Regions from separate parts of the Lysinibacillus sp. FSL R5-0849 genome, predicted to be linked through region 2. Evidence: a T-box and tRNA genes for the amino acid it is inferred to sense, from the RefSeq annotation. Region 2 holds a T-box; the other holds one or more tRNA genes.
The links. The T-box of region 2 lies ahead of tyrS (tyrosine--tRNA ligase). A T-box ahead of a tRNA ligase gene usually reads a tRNA of that ligase, here a tRNA-Tyr.
Positions count from the first base shown of each region.

Region 1: it encodes a tRNA-Tyr, which carries the amino acid that the T-box ahead of tyrS (tyrosine--tRNA ligase) is inferred to sense. The anticodon was not compared.

Region 1 covers NZ_CP152004.1:4,464,200-4,468,631, forward strand. The annotation lists gene sigW (RNA polymerase sigma factor SigW) at 1-337, opposite strand, end outside; gene rocF (arginase) at 471-1,376, opposite strand; tRNA gene MKY80_RS22150 (tRNA-Lys) at 1,562-1,634, opposite strand; tRNA gene MKY80_RS22155 (tRNA-Gln) at 1,647-1,721, opposite strand; tRNA gene MKY80_RS22160 (tRNA-Tyr) at 1,736-1,819, opposite strand; tRNA gene MKY80_RS22165 (tRNA-Val) at 1,838-1,913, opposite strand; tRNA gene MKY80_RS22170 (tRNA-Glu) at 1,986-2,060, opposite strand; tRNA gene MKY80_RS22175 (tRNA-Asn) at 2,172-2,248, opposite strand; gene MKY80_RS22180 (acyl--CoA ligase) at 2,515-4,092, shown strand; rRNA gene rrf (5S ribosomal RNA) at 4,203-4,318, opposite strand.
Region 2 covers NZ_CP152004.1:3,032,321-3,036,752, forward strand. The annotation lists gene MKY80_RS14855 (DUF2626 family protein) at 1-214, shown strand, start outside; gene MKY80_RS14860 (MBL fold metallo-hydrolase) at 262-906, opposite strand; gene MKY80_RS14865 (DUF2759 domain-containing protein) at 1,076-1,255, shown strand; gene tyrS (tyrosine--tRNA ligase) at 1,322-2,536, opposite strand; T-box leader at 2,664-2,905, opposite strand; gene MKY80_RS14875 (LTA synthase family protein) at 3,034-4,432, opposite strand, start outside.

The DNA.
Region 1 (4,432 bases), 1.4 Mb from region 2:
CTGCTGCGATTTGTGAATACATATCAAGCCCTTCTGTACCAGCTACTTCTGCATCTAAATAATAATCCGGTTTCTTTTTCCGAATCCGATCTATACAGAGGTTTGTCGCTATGCGATAAAGCCACGTGGAAAACTTTCTTTTCTGATCAAAAGTATGCAAATTCATATATGCCCGAACAAAAGCTTCCTGAGCAATATCTTCAGATTCTTGTTTGTTACCTAACATTCGATAGCATACTTGGTACAGTTTGTGCTGATAGAGACTCACAATATCGGCAAATGCGTTTTGATCGCCTTTAAGCACTTGTTTTATTCTCTTATTTACTAACGCATCCATTGTGTTGACTTCTCCACCTTTACAACTGTCTTATACTATACGACCCATCAATAAGAAAAGTTTCGTTTTATTTCAATTATAGCAAAAGATTTTTATGCAATGTGGCAACAGGAAATTTTTTGAAAAATTTTCTTTAAACTAAAGTTTCTCCAAATAAAGATCCCATTAAAGCAACAGCTACATTTGCTGTTGTATTTTTCTCGTCTAATATCGGATTAACTTCTACAAACTCTGCTGAAGTTAACATTCCAGACTCTTGTAACATTTCCATCGCTAAATGACTTTCTCGATACGTAATTCCACCTGGCACTGGTGTTCCAACACCTGGTGTATAAAGAGGGTCAAGTCCATCTAAATCCAGCGATAGGTGTAATCCATCAACATCTCGCTCTTTTAAATAGGCAAGTGCATCTTCCATAACACGCGTCATGCCAAGTCGGTCAATTTCATGCATAGTGTATACTTTAATCCCTTGTTCACGAATCAAATCACGCTCACCAGGATCTACAGAACGAGCTCCTATAATAATAACGTTTTCTGGCTTAATTTTTGGCACATTATTACGAATTTGAACTAAACGTTCATGCCCAAGCCCAATACTAACTGCTAAAGGCATTCCATGTATGTTGCCGGAAGGTGTAGTTTCAGGTGTATTTAAATCTGCATGTGCATCATACCAAATAACACCTAGATTTTTATAATGTTCCGCTAATCCTGCAAGTGTCCCAATAGCAATACTATGGTCACCACCAAATACAAGTGGGAATTTTTTTTGTTCGACTACTTCATGTACGCTATTAGCTAAAGCCGTACTAACTTCTACTACTTCCTCTAAATTCAATAACTTTTCATCTACTGTCGCGTTTGCATGCTTTTGACTAACACGAATATCCCCTTGATCTTGTACCTCGTGTCCAATACTTGCTAAACGTTCAACAACGCCTGCATAACGAATAGCACTTGGTCCCATATCTACGCCTCGGCGTGTTTGTCCGTAATCTGTTGGTACTCCAATAATAGAAATATTAAGTTTATTCATGTTTTTATACCCCCTAAAAGTTATAAGACTATTGTAAAGCCTACTTACCACTTGGCTCAACCCAACATAAATACGCATATTTATTCATTTTCAAATAACATAAAAAAATCTCCTACTGTTTTCAGTAAGAGATTAGTTATCTGTATTTATTATATCACTTTTGAATATATTTTATTCTATAAAAGTGAGCCATGAAGGACTCGAACCTTCGACCCTCTGATTAAAAGTCAGATGCTCTACCAACTGAGCTAATGGCTCATAAAAGAAAAATGGCTGGGGTACTAGGATTCGAACCTAGGCATGACGGAATCAAAATCCGTTGCCTTACCGCTTGGCTATACCCCAATCATTTATAAAACTGGTGGAGGGGGACGGATTCGAACCGCCGAACCCTAAGGAGCGGATTTACAGTCCGCCGCGTTTAGCCACTTCGCTACCCCTCCGAAATAACACAAGAATAATGGTGGAGGATGACGGGCTCGAACCGCCGACCCTCTGCTTGTAAGGCAGATGCTCTCCCAGCTGAGCTAATCCTCCATAGAAACAGGTGTGTTATATCACAGTTTATTTTCATTTTAAAGCCTGTACATCATGATGATGTATTTTAAATGGTGACCCCTACGGGATTCGAACCCGTGTTACCGCCGTGAAAGGGCGGTGTCTTAACCACTTGACCAAGGGGCCAAACTTATGTCTCAAACAAGACAAGAATTATGATAACATTATTTCTACATTCTTGCAACACTTTTCTACATTTTTTTATGTATAAAGCCATCTTAAAAATGAGCAAAAAAATGGCTCCGAAGGCAGGACTCGAACCTGCGACAACCTGATTAACAGTCAGGTGCTACTACCAACTGAGCTACTTCGGAACAATACTATTCAAATCGGTCTTAGACAACCTCTTAAGTACATTTATTATTATAGCAAGCATTCTAAATAATGCAACATATTTGTGTAAAATATTATATTTTTTTGTCGAGAATTTCTTAAATAGTACTTAGAAAGTATAATAGTTCTCTATTAAATCTAAAATTTCTATTTTGTGTATTAAATATTCTTGCTGTATATTATTGCAATTGTTAAAATAAAAATAGTTTTATGAATTTTCTATCATTTTAGGGGGAGGAATGTTCAAATGGTAATAGAGGATTTAATTGCACCGGATGTTTATAACATCACAGAGGAATTAGAAAAGTTTTCGCAAGATAGTGAACGCCAAGCTATACGTTGGTTAAATACACAACAAGAGAGACAAACCGTTACTTACGTAGAACTTGTTCAAAAAATGAATCAATACGCGAATGCCTTTACGAAGAAGGGGCTTCAAAAAGGAGATCGTGTATTAGTTATTATTCCTCGCCTACCTGAGGCCTATTTTGTTTTCCTAGGCTGTTTAAAAGCGGGTATTGTTCCTATTTCCTGTTCAGAGATGTTGCGCGCAAGTGATTTAGAGTATCGTATGGAGCATTCTTCTGCCAGTGCCGTTATCGCCTATGAAGTATTTACTAGTGAAGTAGACAAAATTTCGTCTTCTGTCGATGCTTTAAAAAACAAAATGGTCATCGGAACAGCTACAGGAGATTGGACTTCTTTAGATGAATTGGCTAGCTCTCAGCCAAATACATTTACGGCTGTTGCTACTAAACGCGATGACATGGCCTTCCTTTCTTATACTTCTGGAACAACAGGTAAGCCTAAAGGCGTCGTCCATTCTCATGGCTGGGGCTATGCACATATTCGAACAGCGGCTGCACAGTGGCTTTGTGTACGTGAAGGAGACTTAGTATGGGCAACTGCAGCTCCAGGCTGGCAAAAATGGATTTGGAGCCCGTTCCTATCTACTATTATGTTGGGAGCTACTGCCTTTGTTTATCATGGTGGATTTGATGCAAAAACATATCTTCAACTGTTGCAGGATGAAAAGGTTAATGTTCTTTGCTGCACCCCAACTGAGTATCGTATCATGGCGAAACTTGAGAATTTAAAAGACTATAATCTATCTTCTCTTCGTAGTGCTGTCTCTGCTGGTGAGCCATTAAATCGACCAGTCATTGAAACATTTAAGAATCACTTTGGTTTAAAAGTCCGCGATGGTTATGGTCAAACTGAAAATACATTACTCATTGGTACTTTGGAAAACACGGAGCTACGACCTGGTTCCATGGGTGTCCCAACTCCAGGTAATATTGTACGTATTATCGACAATGAAGGCAATGAGGCACCTGTTGGCGAGGTTGGCGATATTGCGATACACAAATCATCGCCAGCCTTGTTTAAAGAGTATTATCGTGAGCCTGAGCGCACACAAGCGGCATTCCGCGGTGAATGGTACATTACAGGTGATCAAGCAAAATGTGATGAAGATGGTTACTTCTGGTTTGAAGGTCGGGGCGATGATATTATTATTTCATCTGGTTATACGATTGGTCCATTTGAAGTGGAAGATGCCTTAAACAAACATGATGCTGTACAAGAGTGTGCTGTGGTAGCTGCTCCAGATGAAATTAGGGGGCATATTGTCAAAGCCTACGTAATCTTACGAGATGGCTATAAGGGACACAATGAAGAAGAACTAATCAAGGAGCTACAGGAGCATGTAAAAGCACTGACGGCTCCTTATAAATATCCTCGTAGTATTGTCTTTATCGATGAGTTACCAAAAACAACATCTGGGAAAATTCGTCGTATCGAACTACGAGCAGCAACTGTCTAAAATAGTAAGGAGGCATTTCATTCAAAGAAATGCCTCCTTACTTTATCTACTTTTTAGAATTTTAGACAGAAAAAAAGCCACTACTGAGTGTATCAGTAGCGACTTTTTGCGCCTAGCGATGTCCTACTCTCACAGGGGGAAGCCCCCAACTACCATCGGCGCTAAAGAGCTTAACTTCCGTGTTCGGTATGGGAACGGGTGTGACCTCTTTGCCATCATCACTAGACTATTTTCGGCTTTCAATATACATAGCATTTCTTCGTCAGCTTCTGTCGTTCAGTCAGTCACGTACTTGAGTACGCTCCTTCCCTCTCTCTATTGCTTCCTCGAACTACTCGTA
Region 2 (4,432 bases):
CTGGACAGGTATTTTTGCCGTTATGTTCTACCTTGGTGGTATGAACGAGGTATCGCTATTATTCTTAGGTAATACAGGTTTATTCTTATTATTAGGCTTCTTAAACCTTTCAGAACGTATGTACATGTACATTTTCGGAGCATATTTAACTGTATTCTTCGCTGGCTTCACGTACTATACAACATTCATTCACGTACCTGGTGGCGGTCATTAATACAACTAAAAAAGCGTATCTCATCAACGAGATACGCTTTTTTTATTTTAAAATCCATTTAAAAACGGGTTTGTTTCCATTTCTGCACTGACAGTTGTATAATTTCCATGACCCGGATAGATGATTGTATCCTCAGGTAATGTTAATAATTTGTCATGAATAGATGCTAATAATATTTTGGTGGACCCACCAATTAAATCCGTCCGCCCTACACCTTGTTCAAATAATGTGTCTCCCACAATCGCAAAGCCATCATTTTCAAATACATAGGAAATGCTACCAGGTGAATGTCCTGGTGTAAATACAGCTTGAAACACAAAGTTGCTCATTTCAAATTGTTGCTCTTTTTTAATGATCGTGTCTTGATCTGGTGCAGCTACCCTATAGTCTGGTAATGCAGCATATTTACTAGAGCCATTCTTTTCTGGATCTCCTAGCCAGCTAACCTCTTTTTCATGAATCCATACAGGTACATTAAATGCTTCCCGTACGGCATCCACTGCACCAATATGGTCAAAATGTGCATGCGTTAAAAAAATGGCTAACGGTTTTAAACCATTGCTACGGATTGTTTTAATAAGACGCTCCGCTTCTTCACCTGGATCAAATACGATACATTCTTTGTCTTTATTCGATACGATATAGCAATTCGTTTGGACTGGACCAAGAGAAAAACTACGTACGTTCATCATAGATATCACCTCATTTCTCTATTATACAGGCTTTGCCACAATTTGACGATAAATGTTCATAGTTTGCACTATATTAGTTCTCGACAAAAACAGGTAGAACGATTACAATTAAGGAGGAATATTGTTTACGACATTCATTTTCTGATGTCGAAAGGAGTGTCTATTTTTAATGAACTTATTAATGGTTATTTTTGGTCTAGTTTCAATTTTTGCTGTATATGGTACATTCCAAGCAATTAAAGAAAAGAACCTTTTAAGCGTTGTTTTCAACTTATTAAGTGCTGTCGTCTTTGGATGGTTTGTCATTATGACAATCGTTCATGGCGGGTATCCACCAAAATTACACTAAAATTTAGACAGAAAAAAGAGCAGTCTCTATGTGAGATTGCTCTTTTTTCTTGGACATCATCCCATTTTACTTATTCAATTTTAGAAATCTCTTCTTACCAATTTGCAGGACATCCTCATTCATTAATACTTGAGATAGATCATCCACAGCAATTTTTTCTCCATTTAATGAAACCCCATTTTGTTTAATGAGCCTTATAAAATCACTTTTACTTTGAATAAATTGGATAGAAATTAATTGTGGAATGATATCCTCTATTCTTTCTTTATCAATTTCAAGTAGCAATACAGGAATGTTAGCAGGAATCATCTTCTTCTGGAAAGCAGCTTCAAAATAAGATTTTGCATCCATCGTAGCTGCATGACCATGATATAAAGCTGTCACTATTTCTGCTAATTGTAGTTTTATATCACGTGGGTTCTCTCCGTTTTGTAGCCTTTCTTGAACGGCTTGCACTTGAAGTGGATGCTCATCTGTCGCTAATTCAAAATATTTGATAATGAGCGAATCTGGTAGTTCCATAATTTTTTTAAACATAACTTCAGGCGCTTCATGGACACCAATATAATTCCCCAAGCTTTTACTCATTTTTTCAATACCATCTAATCCTTCAAGTAATGGCATAAAAATAGCAATTTGTTTTTCTAGCCCTCTATGCCTTTGTAAGGTGCGTCCCATGAGAATATTAAACGTTTGATCGGTTCCCCCTAATTCAATATCAGCCTTTAATTCTACAGAATCATACGCCTGCATGAGAGGGTAGAAAAATTCATGTAGGCCAATTGGTATTTGGTGATGGTACCGCTTTTGGAAGTCTTCACGCTCCAAAATACGGGCAACAGATGTAGTAGCAGCCAGCTGGATGACTTCTTCAAACGTTAATTTTGCTAACCATTCACTATTGAAACGAACAGTCATTTTTTCCTCGTCCAACACTTTAAAAATTTGCTCACAATACGTTTTGGCATTTTCCTTCACCAATTCATCACTTAACGCTACACGTCCCTTAGATTTCCCGGTAGGATCGCCAATACGGCCCGTAAAATCACCAATGACAATGACTGCATGATGCCCTAGGTCCTGCAGCTGTTTAATTTTTCGCAATACGACTGCATGGCCTAAATGAATATCTGGTGCAGATGGATCGAGCCCCAATTTAATCGTTAAGGGCTTTTGCTCTTGAAATGAGTGCTCCAATTTTTTTAGTAGCTCGGGTTCATCAACAATTTTGTCAGTCCCCTTTTTAATAATGGCTAACTGCTCCTTTGGTGTTAAAAACATACAAAACATCTCCTTGTAATATTAAAAAGTTAATATTGCAAGATCTATAAGAGTTCTTGACAGGATTACTGTCGCCCAATTTGGCACTAGACGTTCAGATGCAAAAAAAACGCCCTTAGGAATAAATCCTAAGGACGTTAATGAACGTGGTACCACCTTTTTTCGAGAGCTACTCAAATAGCACTCCTCCATTAGTACAGCCGCAGCAATACTATTGCAATGATTACGGATGCAAACCCGTCGTAGCCTACTAAAATTTCGGTACGCAGCTCCAAGATGTATTCACTTTAATATCCCTTGCGCCTCTCAACGACCGGCTACTCTCTGTCAGTTTTTATTAAAGTTACTTGTTCTTTTCCATGCCTTTAACTCTTATACTCCGAAATGTGAAAAACAAATCTTCGTTATGCAGATATTTACACTAATTATAATCACTTCAACAAATTTGTCAATTGCTCAAAGTAAAAGAGAGATCTCATGGCGAGATCTCTCTTTGTTTACTTAACGGATTCTTGTTTTAAATTACCTGTCTTTTCATCATAGAAACGAAGAAGGTCTCCATTGATGATGGCGTCAGAATTTTCGAGCTCCATTGTTGCACGATCAGCGTATGGCTGACATGGCTCCCCATCTATTTCTTCGCCAGTTGATTTATCATAGCAAGCCTCTCCCGCATACACATATTTATCTGTGATAAAGCGTCCGTCACGGAACACTACAAAGTTTTCATGTTCTGGAGAGAATAAATCCGCACCCATTTGCATATCTTTTGACGTTTCAATGCCAAGTAGGTGTAAAATTGTTGGACGTAAATCCATTTGTCCTGCCATTTCAGTCATCTCTTTACCATCGTCAGATCCTGGGATATGGATGAATAAAGGTACTTCCTGTAGCAATGCATTATCAAATGGTGTAATTTGTTCTTTTCCTAAATACTGTGCCATCGCTTTATTATGGTTTTCTGAAATACCGTAGTGGTCACCATACATAACGATAATAGAATTATCATAAACACCTTGATCTTTCAGTTGTTGGAAGAAATCTTTTAAAGCTTCATCCATATAGCGTACTGTTTGGAAGTAACGATTTAATGTACCTGAGTTTGAATCATATTCAGGAATCATAATATCTTCCGGATCCAATGTAAATGGATAGTGATTCGTTAACGTAATAAGTCTTGAGTAGAATGGTTGTGGCATATCTTTCATTAATGCTGCAGATTGCTCTAAGAATGGCGTATCTTTCATTCCCCAGTTCACAGCTTGCCCTTCTTCTACTGTATAAGAATCGATATCATAGAACTTATTGATTTTTAAAGATTGATACATAATGTCACGGTTCCAGAATGATTTATTATTCGGGTGCATGACATTTGTAAAGTATCCATTTTCCCCAAGGCGCTCTGCCATTGAGTTATACGTATTTCCACCATGTGTGAAGAATACTGCTCCACGTCCTAAACCAAATAGTGAATTTTCTACGATAAACTCAGAGTCAGATGTTTTTCCTAGACCTGTTTGGTGATAGAAGTTACTGAAATAATACGTATCTTTATCTTTTGTTAAAGAGTTTAAGAATGGCGTAACTTCATGACCATTCATGTCATTGTTAATGACAAAGTTTTGTAAAGACTCCATAGACACAACAATTAAGTTGCGGCCTTTATATTTCCCAAACATTTCTGGGTTGACTGCTGCCTGATTAGAGCGAACATAGTTGTTTACTTCAACTAATTCACTACCGTCCGCTAACGCACGTTGGGCAGAGGATTTTGTTTGAATATAAATATCATACAAATGGTAATTGTACGTACCAATATTTTTTACAAGTAATTCGCGGTCAAAACTACGTGTTAATAATTGTGGACGCTCTGTTTCAGCTAAACCTAAGTTTAAG